3 regions of the Desulfitobacterium hafniense DCB-2 genome follow, and region 1 is predicted to be linked to each of the others. Evidence: riboswitches for the same ligand, from Rfam matches in the RefSeq annotation. Region 1 holds a riboswitch; each other region holds the start of a gene.

Region 1 (4,632 bases):
CATCATTGAGAAGTTCCGGAGAATCCAGCACCTCTTGATTATAATCGATAACCTTGCCGCTGACCGGAGCAATCATATCCGACACGGCCTTGACGGATTCAACGGTTCCAAAGGCCTCCCCGGCCACCACCGTGGTATCGTTATCAGGCAGCTCCACAAAGACCACATCTCCTAAGCTGTCCTGAGCGTGAGCCGTAATCCCCAAAGTCACAGTATTTCCTTCGACCTTAGCCCACTCATGAGATTTGCTGTACTTTAATTCTACTGGATTCATACTATCATCCTCCTTATTTTGCGGGGAAAAGGAACAGGTCCCTAACCCCATTTAATCGTGTTTTTTAACATCCCCAGTGCTCTGCAGCACTTAAAACCTGCCTTGCCCGGCGAGGACGATTTTCGCACCGCTTTACCCCTGCCGTTTGTAGAACAGTGAAGGAATAATCCGGGCTTTAACGGCTTTCCCACGAATGATCACATCCAAGGTTTCCCCTATTTGAGCATACTCCGGGGGAATCAAGCCAAGGGCAATGTTTTTGTTTAAAGTAGGTGAAAAAGAACCTGAAGTAATAAAGCCGATTTCTTTACCCTCTTTCTGAAGGGGATAATGGGAGCGGGCTATGCCCCGTTCGATCATTTCCAGGCCTACCAACTTTCTCGGCACTCCCTTTTCCTTCTGGGCTGATAACGCCTCTTTACCGATAAAGTTATCCTTCTCCAGCTTGACAAAAAACCCTAGCCCGGCCTCCAAAGGTGTGATATCCGGCCCCAGTTCATTGCCGTATAAAGGCAGCCTGGCTTCAAAACGGAGAGTATCCCGGGCGCCCAGACCAATGGGCTGAACTCCCTCCGACCCTCCAACCTCGAGAATTCTTTCCCACATCCGGGGAGCATGCTCGGGAGGCAGGTAAATTTCAAAGCCGTCTTCCCCGGTATAACCTGTCCTGGAAATCAGGCAAAGGACTCCGTCCACTTCCCCATGCTTAAACCAATAGTAGTTGATCTGTGCTAAATCCATACTTGTCAGCTTTTGCAGGATTTTCTCCGCCCAAGGGCCTTGCAAAGCCAATTGGGCAAAGTCCCCGGAGCGATTTTCCAGACTTATTTCGAAGCCCTCAGCTTGAGCCTGCATCCAGGCAAAATCCTTATCCGTATTGGAGGCATTGACCACCAGCAAAAAATGCTCCCGGCTATAACGATAGACCAGCAGATCATCCACCACACCCCCAGCAGAGGTGCACATGGGGGAATACTGAATCTGGTTATCCTGAATTCGCGACACATCATTGGTCAATAGGTACTGCAAAAAAGCAAGGCTATCCTTTCCCTTCAACTCCACCTCACCCATATGAGAGACATCAAAAAGCCCCGCTTTGCTGCGCACGGCCTTGTGCTCCTCAATGACTCCGGCGTATTGAACCGGCATTTCCCAGCCGCCGAAATCAATGAGCTTCGCACCGGCCCGGCGGTGCTGCTCATACAGTGGTGTTCTTTTTAGTTCCGTCACTTAGGACACCTCCCTAGAATTGAGTATTAACCAAAACCGGAAAAAACATTATTGAACATAGGGAAAATAAAGAAATGGGTAAAATAAAAAACAGAGAATAGCACGTCGCGCTACCTCTGTCCTTTGACCTGAGAGATTTACCCTTTGCTTGCGGGCTACCCCTTTGGTGTTCTCCGCTGAGAAGCTCTCCAGAGTTTCGTCTTCCAGCAGTACTTTTGCCTGAGAGTTTCCCTTTCTGAACAGGCGACATTCAGGAAGTTTCTCCTTCGGCGCTCAGGATGTCGAGTCTCTCCTACTGGAATCATTCGAAGCCATATGTATTTTTACCTGATATAGATTGACTATATTTACCTGCTTTTATTATAGTCAGCAAACCGATTTTCGTCTACACAAATATCCCATTTCTATGAAATAATTAAATGTACAATGATTATTTCTTACAGCTTGTGGGCCAGCTCGTTTAATTCAGTGCCGACCTGCTGCAGCTCCTCCACCATCTGAGCAATCTCCTGAGTGGCCTTAGCTTGTTCTTGAGCTATGACATTGTTTTGAAACACCCCATTGGCGATCTCTTCCATGGTATCCTGAAAGGTGCTCAGCAAATTATTGATTTCATTGGCTGAACGGTTGCTTTCATCGGCCAGCTTGCGCACTTCTCCCGCCACTACCGAGAATCCTTTTCCTTGTTCTCCGGCACGGGCCGCTTCAATGGCCGCATTAAGCCCTAAAAGATTGGTCTGCTTCGACACCCGGCGAATGAATTCGGTGACACCTTCCGTGGCCTTAACATGCTCTTTGGCATTCTGGGCTACCGTAGCCACAGTCTGGCTCACCCCCGCCACCTCTTCCGAAGAAGCCGCCATTTCCTGGATAGCCCCAGCCGCTTGTTCCAGAGCCTCTCCCATCCTCTCCACATGAGCCTTGAGAACCTCTTTCAGCTCCTCATCCCGGAGTAAAAAAGCAATCATCGCCGCTGTGACCTTCGCTACAGGACTAACGCTATCCAAAGGGCCGGCCACGCCAAAGGTCCCCAGCTTTTCCCCCTCGAGGACAATGGCAATGTTCATGCCTTCCCGTTGTTTTCCCTGAGAATTCATTTCATCTTCCGCAGTGATTTTAATGTCTTGGATAGAGGTCGTCATGATGCGGTGTGCACCCGCATGGGCAATGCCAACCCGCTGTTTAGCCGAATCGGCGATAATGGTCCCCGTAGCGTCACAAACAATGCCATGAAACCCACTTTCGGTATAAATCAAATCCACAATCCGGTTGGCCAGACTTTCTGTAAGCCTCATTCTCTTCACTCCCACCTCTGCAGGTCTTAATTTGAGCATTTAATTCAAAATCCCAGAAGAAAATCAAGTGCAATTTAGTACCTGATCCTAAAAATTAGACAAATAAATCCACTGGTTTTCATCACTAAATATAATACTAAGTATTCAAACTATTGTCCATGGATTTGCCCTTAATAATAAACGTTATCGTTTTAGATACATTAAACAAGACTTGAGCAGATGGTACCGCCCAAGTCTTATTTAATGGAAATATTGAAGAAATGCTATTTTTTAGAGATGGCTTACAACAGAGGCACAGCGGGGGCAGAGGGTGGGATGCTCCTGATTCTCCCCAACTCCTGTATCGTAAATCCAGCAGCGCTCGCATTTTTCTCCTGCCGCCGAGTTCACGGCTATACCGAAACCAGCCAGGTCTTCTGCCATGCTCAGGCCCTCAGGCTTCTCTTCGCCTGCACTATGGAGCTGAACTGCCGAGACGATGAAGATTTCCGACAGATTGGGAATACCTCTTAAGAATCCTTCCAGCTCAGCATTGGGATACAGGTCTACCTGAGCTGTCAAAGGATGGTTGATCAATTTATCCTGACGGGCTTTTTCCAAGGCTTTTGTTACCTCGGAGCGGACCGCCAACAGAGTATCCCATTTTTTCTCCAGCGCTTCATCCAGCCATTGCGGAAGGGCCTCGGGCATTTCCTCAGTTTGGACATGGGAACCAGCGGGCACCCCTGGGACATAAGGCCAAATCTCATCCGCCGTATAGGTCAGCACCGGCGCCATCAAGCGTACCAGGGCATTGAGAACATCGTAGAGCACGGTCTGAGAGGCGCGGCGCAGAGTGGAATTCTTTCCTTCCACATAAAGCCGATCTTTCACGATATCCAGGTAAATGGCGCTTAGTTCCACAGCGCAGAAGTTATGCACCGAATGATAAACCCAGTGGAATTCGTACTTCTCGTACCCCTGCAATACCCGCTGAGTCACTTTGCCCAGCTGCAGCAGAGCCCAACGGTCAATCTCCGGCAAATCCTTGTAAGCCACCCGGTCCTTGGCCGGATCAAAATCATTGAGATTGCTCAGCAGGAATCTTAAGGTGTTGCGGATCTTGCGATAGGCTTCGGACATTTGCTTCATAATCCGCGGTGATACCGCCACATCGTTCTTATAATCGGCGGCGCACACCCAGAGTCTTAAGATATCCGCCCCCATCTCCTTCGTTACCTGCAGGGGGTCCACTCCATTGCCCAGGGACTTAGACATTTTGCGTCCTTTTTCGTCCACCAGGAAACCATGAGTCAGAACTGCCTTATAAGGAGCTTTTCCATAAGCGGCTACCGATGTGGACAAGGAGGAGTTAAACCAGCCCCGGTGTTGGTCCGATCCTTCCATATAGAGGTCGGCGGGCCAGGCGAGCTCCTTCCGTTCCATCAAGACGCTGGTATGGCTGGTTCCGGAGTCGAACCAAACATCCATGATATCTGTCTCTTTGCGGAAAGACTTACCACCGCAGGCACAGGTGAATCCTTCCGGCAAAAGTTCGGCGGCGGGACGGAGAAACCAGGCGTCAGACCCTTCCTCACGGAAGATCTCCTGAACCTTGGCAATGGTCTCATCGCTAATGATCTCTTTCCCGCAATCCTCACAGTAGAAAATGGGAATGGGAACCCCCCAGGTCCGTTGCCGGGAAATGCACCAGTCTCCCCGATCAGCTATCATGTTATAAATACGGTCCTTGCCCCAGGAAGGAATCCATTGCACCTTGTCGATTTCCTCCAGGGCCGCTTTGCGGAAGCCATCGATGGAAGCAAACCATTGCTCTGTGGCCCGATAGATAAT
Region 2 (4,632 bases), 920 kb from region 1:
TTGGGCAAAATTGCGGATGGCTTCAGGGGTATATCCCCGGCGGCGCAGCCCGGAGATGGTGGGCATTCTGGGATCATCCCAACCATCCACCACTTTTTCGTCCACCAGCTGCTTCAGCTTGCGCTTGCTCATCACCGTATTGGTCATATTTAAGCGGGCAAATTCATATTGATGTGGGACATGTTCCATCTCACATTCCCGAACGACCCAATCATAGAGGGGACGGTGATCTTCAAATTCTAAAGTACAGATAGAGTGAGTTATCCCTTCGATAGCATCCTCTAAAGGATGGGCATAATCATACATGGGGTAGATGCACCATGTGTCCCCTGTATTATGGTGGGTGGCATGGGCAATCCGATAAAGGACAGGATCCCGCATATTGATGTTAGGTGAGCCCATATCGATCTTAGCCCGGAGAACCTTTTCTCCGTCCTTAAATTCACCTTGACGCATTCTCTCAAAGAGCTCCAGGTTCTCGGCCACGCTGCGGTTGCGGTAAGGGCTTTCCTTACCGGCCTCAGTCAGGGTGCCGCGGCTTTTTCTAATCTCCTCAGCGGATAAATCACAAACATACGCTTTGCCCTTTTCGATCAGCAGAACGGCTCGCTTATGCATCTCCGCAAAATAATCGGAAGCGAAAAAGAGGTTGTCCCAGTCAAACCCCAACCACTTGACATCTTCTTTGATGGATTCTACATATTCAGTATCTTCTTTGACCGGATTCGTATCATCAAACCGCAAATTGGTTTTTCCTTTGAATTCGTCGGCCAAACCAAAGTTCAAACAGATGGATTTAGCATGCCCAATATGCAGGTAACCATTGGGCTCGGGGGGAAACCGTGTCGTGATTTCTTCTACCTTTCCCTCCCGTAAATCCTCAAGGATAATGCTGCGTAAAAAATTAGAGGATTTATTCTCGTTATCCACGAATACCAACCTTTCCTAGGGAATCTTATCTCCTACTGTAACGGAAGACCTCTCCAGTAGTGTTACCCGAATTCTCGTCCTTCACCCATTGCTGCTTATAAATGATAGTCTCCCGCAGCCTCCGGCTGATAAAGAATTTTTTCCACCTTAAAGCGGACGACACCACCGGGAACCTTCCAGTCGATGATATCTCCTTCCAGATAGCCCAGAATAGCCGTCCCTACGGGAGCAAGAATTGAAATCTTATCCTCCAGAAGATCGGCATCCTCAGGATACACTAAAGTATAGACGGTTTCTTCGCCTGTCTCCAGATCCTTCAGCAAGATTCTGGAATTCATGGTGATGGCATTCCCTGGGATCTTTTCAGAAGGCACCACATCCGCCCCATTTAACTCATGCTCAAGATCTTTTAAGTAATCCTTGTTTTTAGCGCTGCCAAACTCTCTTTCCTTATTGATAAGTTTGAGCAGACGCTCACGGTCCACAGCTGTAATACTGATCTTTCTACTCATTTCTCCTGAACCTTCCTTTTCTAATGATGAATAGCTAAATATAGAGCGACTATCGCCAGATAGCCGCTGTCAAAAGTTTATGTACTTCAAAAAAGGGAAAATCACTAAACCATTTTAATTATATACTATTTTCTATAATAAGTAAATGTTAGGCATATTCCCAAAAATAATTCTTGAATAAAATGGGAGCGGTAATTATAATTATAGATACAATTCCAGAAAATGCGGTGGCAATCTGGAATTTACGAAAAACTGCATAGGAATGCTGGATGAGATTTACGGGAGAAGGGCACGGCCCGCCGAAGAAGTTGAAACTTTCAGGTGACTGGAATAAGTCAGGGACCGTAAATTGACAGCACTCTGGAGAGACTCGATTAGAGCGCCGAAGGGGCAATACAATGACGTGTTGTTAAATCTCTCAGGCAAAAGGACAGAGAAGGAACAGGGACTGCTACAGAGCAATCTCTTACTTTTGTACCTATCGTCCGAATATTCAGAGTCAATCGCTAAGGATTGACTCTTTTTATATATAAATTGCCATCCTTTTTGCGGGAGGCTGCCGCAACGGAGATGTGCAGAGAGATGCGAAAAGAGAGATTAAAGGAGGAACACTCAATGGATGCCTTGCATAATTTTATCGTCTGGCTGAACGACTATCTCTGGGGCCCACCGATGCTTGCTTTGCTTTTTGGCACGCACTTATTCCTTACGTTTCGTACTCGTGGTATTCAAAGGCATATTTTTAAGGGGATCAAATTATCTCTTACGAAGGATCCTGATGCCAGCGGCGATGTGAGCCAATTCGGAGCTCTGACCACCGCTCTCGCCGCTACCATCGGAACCGGTAATATCGTCGGGGTAGCTACGGCCGTGGCTTTAGGCGGCCCCGGTGCCGTACTTTGGTGCTGGCTCACCGGGGTATTCGGAATTGCCACCAAATATGGGGAGGCCTTATTGGCGGTGAAATACCGGGTTAAAACCGCTGACGGCACCATGCTGGGCGGCCCTATGTATGCTTTGGAAAGAGGCCTGGGCCAGAAGTGGCTGGCTGTACTCTTCTGCATCTTTACTTCTATTGCCGCCTTTGGTATTGGCAATATGACTCAGGCTAATTCTATTTCCGGCATGCTGAATTCTCAATTTAACGTCAACCCTATCATTACCGGTCTTCTCTTAGCTTCCCTCACTGGAATTGTAATCATCGGCGGAGTGAAGTGGATCGCCCGGGTCTGTGAAAAATTTGTCCCCTTTATGGCGATTGCCTATGTCCTTGGTTGTATCATTATCCTGATTATAAACGCCTCCTATGTCTGGCCCGCCATTGTCTTGATCTGTGAATCGGCTTTCACCCCCACTGCAGCCGGCGGCGGATTCGTCGGTGCCAGTATCATCATGGCCGCCCGTTACGGGATTGCCAGGGGTCTTTTCTCCAATGAATCCGGTTTGGGTTCCGCCCCCATCGTCGCTGCCGCCGCTCAGACCAGGAATCCTGTCCGTCAGGCTCTCGTCTCGGCCACCGGTACCTTCTGGGATACCGTTGTCGTCTGCTTAATGACCGGTCTGGTCGTGGTCAGCAGTGTCCTTAGCAACCCGACCGCCGCCGAAGGGTTAAAAGGCGGTGATTTAACTTCTATGGCTTTTAGCCAGATTCCAGTAATTGGCCCTATCGTTTTAACCTTCGGGCTTTTGACCTTTGTTTTCTCTACCATCCTGGGCTGGTCTTACTATGGTGAAAGAGCTGTGGAATACCTCTTTGGCAAAAAAGGCATCCTCCCTTACCGCCTCCTCTGGGTTCTCGCTGTTTTAGCCGGTTCTTTGGTCACTCTGCAATTCGTCTGGGATTTGGCGGATGCAATGAACGCTATGATGGCTATTCCCAACCTTGTGGCACTCCTTCTTTTAAGCGGAGTTATTGTCTCGGAAACCAGGAAGTATCTATGGGAAGATCGTCTGGATGAAGCCTCTGATGAGCCCATCCCCGTCATTCAGAATAAATAAGCTCTCGGTGGAGCTCAGTCTGCTCAATGATAGTTTTCGCATAGATGACAAACTACGAGACACCTCTCCCTTGCGGAGAGGTGTCTCTCTGTGCCTTATCCTATCCCATAGAACTGGGGAGAATTTCTAGCCAGTAGTTATCCGGATCATTGATAAAATAGATCCCCATGGCTTCATTTTCATAACAGATGCAGCCCATTTTTTGATGGTGTTCATGAGCTCCCTGGAAATCATCCACCGTTAAGGCCAGATGAAACTCATTATCGCCCAGATTATACGGTTCTGTTCTATCCCTTAACCAGGTAAGTTCCAAGGCATGAGCGGTTACCCCATCCCCCAGATAAATAATAATGAATTCCCCGCTCTCCGGAGCTATACGCCTGACTTCCTTTAACCCTAATGCCTCTTCGTAAAATTTAAGACTTTTCTCCAGGTTCAGCACATTGATATTATTGTGTGTAAATTTAAATTTCATGGCCATCATCCCCTTCGTTTATTTTAGACACGCTTTCTTTTCCGAGAATTAATTATCGACGAAACTCTCTATTGTCTTGCATATTCATCCATATTATAGTAATTTTTTATAGAGAACACAATCTTCCGATCATTTTAGATGAGGTGATTTTTATGAAAGCTCCCCTCGAAAAGCTAGGACTTCGTATTGAGTATATTCAGCACAGTGGTTTCATCGTGGAAACCGATAGGGAGTTCCTTGTCTTTGACTATTATCAAGGTCAAGTCCAGTTGCCCAGCCATAAGCAGATCACTGTTTTTTCCTCCCATGTCCATCCGGATCATTACAATCCTGAAATCTTCCAGTGGCAAACCCACTATCCTAATACTCACTATATCCTCAGCTCGGATATCCAGGGCCATCCTCAACTGCCTCCAGGCCAGGAGAACCTTACTTTCTTATCCCCTTATGAAGAAGTTCATCAGCATGACCTGACCATTAGAACCTATGGGTCTACCGATGCGGGTGTTTCCTTCCTTGTGGAACTGGGCGCAAAGGAAAGGCTCCATCTCTTCCATGCCGGAGACCTTAACTGGTGGCACTGGCGTGGAGAACCCGAAGCAGATATTCTGTGGGCAGAGAAAATGTTCAAGGAAGAAATCGCCAAACTCAAAGAAGAGCGGATCGATATTGCCTTCTTCCCTGTGGACCCCCGGCTTGAACAGTCTTCTTGCCTGG
Region 3 (4,632 bases), 2.2 Mb from region 1:
AAGTGACGAGGCTCAAGGAGAAGGTTCCGACGCTATGCTTTATGGATTAGGTGCTGCGGTAGTTCTGGGAGGAGGGGCTTTTGGAGTAAAGCGCACTCTTTCCCGGAGCAAAAAATAATCCCAGTGAAAAGAGTAAAAGAAATGGGGATGGAGATACTCTCTGTTAAGAAGAACTACCGAGGTGATGCACAGTGTTTAAGAGATTCCTGATTATTTTGGCTTCAGTGCTTTTACTGGCGGGTTGTGCGGCCAAGACGCCCCAGGATCAAAATGCTGATCTGGATAAACCCGGGCAGCAGGTAGGGACGGATTTGCCGGTCGGGGACCAAGGACAGACAGGCCCTGGTGTAGGACAAGGTAACGAGACAGAACAAAGTGCCAGCCTGGGAAACATCCATCTGGGCGATCCCTTCAGCCAGGCAGAGAAAATCTTAGGCAAGGACTATCAAGAAACTTTCTATGATGAGCCTGGGCATTTCCCTGAAGCCTGGTACAGCAGAGAGTATAAGCAAGGCATCAGGCTCATTGTCGGAAAAGATTCCGGCAAAGTGCTGGAGATTGACGCTATTGCCGCGGACTTCGCCACCAACCTCGGTGCCAAGGTAGGAGATACCGCTGAGAGAATTAAGGACGTGTATGCTGACAAATACAAACCCTTTGAAAGCAGACATGGTGAAGGACCTCTGGAAGGCTTCTATCTGCTGGAGGATGGTCAGCTCATGATCTTCGACTATAACAGGGAAGATAACCAATTGGTCAATACGAATGTGAAGCCGGATTCTAAGGTGGAGATGATCAGGTTGACCCAATCTCAATATCTGGATTAAAGGCGATAAACAGGCGAAAACGCATCCGCAATTTGGGATGCGTTTTTGTTTGGAAACCAATCCGCCAAACCATAATATATTAAAAATAGGGGAGGGAGAGAGTTTTCACGATCTATTCAGCATTACGCCCGGACAGCCTGGCTCCCAGGTCAAAGGCTTGCCGGCAATCCTGAGGGAATCGCTCTTGGCGCACCTGGGCTTTATGCTGCTCATTAAATCGAGAGGCTTCATAGTTGGAGTAGTTGTCAAACTGATAGGTATCTGTGGCCAGGAGATATTCGGAAGGTCCATTAAGGAGTTCGAGGCTGCGGGCATTGGCTTTAAAAACCGCTTCGTAACCAAGCTGAGGCAGGAAATCTTCGGGAACATTCATCGTGTAGATAAAACCTGAGGCCACTTTTCTTGGGAAAAAAGTACGCTGGCCTTCATTATAGGAAAGAAGGGAGAAAAACAGCCGCTCCAGGAAGGAGCGCATTGCTCCGGTGACATTGCCAAAGTAAATGGGCGAACCCAGCAGCAGGGCATCGCACTTCAGCACTTCTTCCAAAAGGGGGGTCAGCTCATCTTTAAGGACACAATGCCCTATCCGGCTGGAGTTCTTGCGTTTGCACCCAAAGCAGCTGATGCATCCTTTATAATTCAGATCATAAAGATGAAACAGGTCTGTTTCGGCACCTACAGATTGCGCTCCTTCAAGGGCTTTATGCAATAATGTAGCCGTGTTCCATTGCTTGCGGGGGCCGCCATTAACAGCAATAACCTTCATAGTCAATACCTCAACTCCTTATGTTAATGGGTTTGCTTAATTGAGCAGTAATTTACCTTCACTTCTATTATATTAGGGAGAGTCTTAAAAACAAAGGTTTGCAATTATGAGCAAGGATGTTTATAATACTGAAAAGAAGTGAATAACTGGATGAGGTTTTCAGGAGAACAGGGTAAGCTAACCATGATGAACTGAAAACGGACAGAACTCTGGAGAGTTCCGCAAGGACGCCGAAGGGGCAAGACAGCAAAGCTGTTCAATCTCTCAGGCAAAAGGACAGAGCGCATAGTTTGTGAACGATGCTAAGGCAGGCGATAACTGCCAATAAGCGGGTTCGCAAATGCTCGTGTACCGGAGTCAAACTTAAGATTTGGCTTTTTTTTATTGGTGAAAAGAAAGGAAAAAAACAAAAAAGAAAAGGGGTAAAGAAAAATGAGCTTAGAACCAACCCGTGATACGTCCAATCGCGTGATTATTTCCATCTTAGGCAAGGATCAAATAGGAATTATCGCCTGGCTGACCGGGCGCTTAGCTGAAAAATCCATCAATGTCCTGGATCTCAGTCAAACTATTCTCCAGGGTTTTTTCACCATGATTATGATCGTGGATGTTACTCAATCCACGGCCTCCTCCTTAACCGAGCTCACCAAGCAATTGCAAAGCGAGGGAGAAGCCCGGGGCTTAAAGGTCAATGTCCAGCATGAAGATATTTTTGAATTCATGCATCGAGTATAGGGGGGATTATAGTGAAAATGCATCTGGCTCCTCAGGAAATACTGCAAACCATTGCAATGGTGGAAAATGAGAATTTAGACATCCGTACCATCACTATGGGCATAAGTCTGTTGGACTGTGCCGGAGATGATGTACAACAGGTGGAACAAAAAATCTACGATAAAATTACCCGTCAAGCTGAGCATTTAGTCAGTGTAGGGGAAAGCTTAGCCGCTCGTTACGGCATTCCTATTGTCAATAAAAGAGTCTCGGTAACTCCGGTGGCCCTTTTAGGCTCCAACTTTAATCCCGAAGAAATGGTCCGCTTGGCTAAAGCCTTAGACAGAGCGGCCAAGACGGTGGGGATTAACTTCCTGGGAGGTTTTTCCGCCCTCGTTCAAAAAGGCTTAACCAAGGGAGACCGCTCCTTAATTGAAGCGATTCCCCAAGCCTTGGCGGAGACAGAGTTTGTCTGCTCCTCGGTGAATATCGGTTCCACCAAATCCGGAATCAATATGGATGCTGTGCTGAGGATGGGGGAAGTCATCCTGGACAGCGCCCGGCGGACAGCGGCTCAGGATGGCATCGCCGCAGCCAAGCTCGTGGTCTTCTGCAACGCCCCGGAGGATAATCCCTTCATGGCCGGAGCCTTTCACGGCGTGGGAGAGCCGGAGGCGGTGATCAACGTGGGGGTCAGCGGTCCCGGCGTCGTTGCCCATGCCGTCAAGAAAAGCCCCCAGGCGGATTTGGGAGAACTGGCCAACCTCATTAAACGAACCTCCTTTAAGATTACCCGCATGGGAGAATTGATTGGCAGAGAAGCTTCCCAAGCTTTGCAGGTTCCCTTCGGCATTGTGGATCTTTCCCTGGCACCGACCCCGGCTGTGGGAGACAGTGTAGCAGAAATTCTTGAGAACATGGGACTGGAACGCTGCGGCGCCCATGGGACCACGGCTGCTTTAGCCCTGCTTAATGATGCGGTGAAAAAAGGAGGAGCCATGGCATCCTCCCATGTGGGCGGTTTAAGTGGAGCCTTTATCCCTGTCTCCGAAGATGCAGGCATGATCGAAGCTGTGGAAGTCGGCGCCCTGAGCATCGAGAAGCTGGAGGCCATGACCTGTGTTTGCTCGGTGGGATTGGATATGATCGCTATCCCCGGAGATGTGGAGCCGGAAACCATCGCCGGGATTATCGCCGACGAGGCTGCTATCGGCATGATTAATAAGAAGACAACCGCGGTACGGGTGATACCGGCCATCGGCAAAAAGGTGGGGGATCGGGTTGAGTTCGGCGGACTGCTGGGCAGCGCCCCGGTGATTAAGCTGAACCCCTTCTCTTCCCGTGAATTTATCCGGCGGGGCGGCAGAATTCCTGCCCCCATAACCAGTCTATCCAACTAAAATTGTCCTTTGCTGAAAAAGAGAATTGGAAAGTGATTCCAATCACATTTTTTTAGGGTAATTCAGGTTAGAATAAGTCATAAGCAAATGATTGAATCATAAGCAAATGGCCTGCAGGAAAAAGGGGGATTTTATAATGGCACAAATTATGAAAAATATTGAGTTTTCCCAAGTTCTGGACCTGAAAGAGCTGATTACTTACCAACAGGGACAAGTGATCAGCCGCACCCTTGCTCAGACTCCTATCGTCAGCATTACCCTGTTTTCCCTGGATGAGGGGGAGGGAATCAGCACTCATACCACTTCGGGAGACGCCATGGTGCAGATTCTGGATGGCGAAGCGGAAATCACCATCGGAGATAAAGTCTTGATCGTGAAAGAGGGAGAGACCCTGATCATGCCCTCCGACGTTCCCCACGGTTTGGAAGCCAGGAAACGGTTTAAAATGCTTTTGACGGTGATTAAGTACTAGGAATAATATTTTGATGAGGCAGACGCGGGAGCCTGTCTCTTAGCTAAAGACGTGGGGATGTAGCTCTAGCACTGTGGGAAAGCGCTTGCCTCGCATGTAAGAAGTCGTGGGTTCGAATCCTATCATCTCTATCATGAAATAAATGACGGTATAATATCTGACCATTTTTAGGTATGTTCAGATTTATACCGTCTTTGTTTTATTAACAGATATGTCTACAAAAAGCATAAAACGAATTCTTAACCATGCCAATAATATCGGAGTTCCTGTATTAAAAATGGGAATTATCTAGTGATGCAGATAAGCTAACTGCTATAAAGATAAATTAACCAGTAAATATGAACGCATAATATTCTGGCATATCTTTCGACTAGTGTAGCTCTTATTGGTTTAGCCTGGATTATTGTTTAAGTTTTAAGTAAAAATATGGTATAATAAGACGAGGTGGTTTTA

Evidence for each region. A riboswitch is a leader RNA that binds a small molecule or an ion and turns the genes downstream of it on or off. The one in region 1 is predicted to bind glycine.
Region 2: linked by a shared signal. The riboswitch ahead of DHAF_RS24330 (alanine/glycine:cation symporter family protein) and the one ahead of gcvT (glycine cleavage system aminomethyltransferase GcvT) in region 1 are both predicted to bind glycine.
Region 3: linked by a shared signal. The riboswitch ahead of DHAF_RS05650 (ACT domain-containing protein) and the one ahead of gcvT (glycine cleavage system aminomethyltransferase GcvT) in region 1 are both predicted to bind glycine.

The regions. Positions count from the first base shown of each region.
Region 1 covers NC_011830.1:4,286,852-4,291,483, forward strand. The annotation lists gene gcvH (glycine cleavage system protein GcvH) at 1-274, opposite strand, end outside; gene gcvT (glycine cleavage system aminomethyltransferase GcvT) at 407-1,504, opposite strand; glycine riboswitch at 1,617-1,700, opposite strand; glycine riboswitch at 1,702-1,809, opposite strand; gene DHAF_RS26625 (sugar diacid recognition domain-containing protein) at 1,942-2,799, opposite strand; gene ileS (isoleucine--tRNA ligase) at 3,070-4,632, opposite strand, start outside.
Region 2 covers NC_011830.1:5,205,308-5,209,939, forward strand. The annotation lists gene DHAF_RS24320 (glutamine--tRNA ligase/YqeY domain fusion protein) at 1-930, opposite strand, end outside; gene rnk (nucleoside diphosphate kinase regulator) at 1,026-1,442, opposite strand; glycine riboswitch at 1,793-1,886, shown strand; gene DHAF_RS24330 (alanine/glycine:cation symporter family protein) at 2,058-3,440, shown strand; gene DHAF_RS24335 (VOC family protein) at 3,541-3,924, opposite strand; gene DHAF_RS24340 (MBL fold metallo-hydrolase) at 4,068-4,632, shown strand, end outside.
Region 3 covers NC_011830.1:1,217,609-1,222,240, forward strand. The annotation lists gene DHAF_RS05635 (hypothetical protein) at 1-118, shown strand, start outside; gene DHAF_RS05640 (hypothetical protein) at 192-827, shown strand; gene DHAF_RS05645 (flavodoxin family protein) at 940-1,593, opposite strand; glycine riboswitch at 1,793-1,883, shown strand; gene DHAF_RS05650 (ACT domain-containing protein) at 2,026-2,328, shown strand; gene DHAF_RS05655 (PFL family protein) at 2,340-3,707, shown strand; gene DHAF_RS05660 (cupin domain-containing protein) at 3,844-4,179, shown strand; tRNA gene DHAF_RS05665 (tRNA-Ala) at 4,233-4,310, shown strand.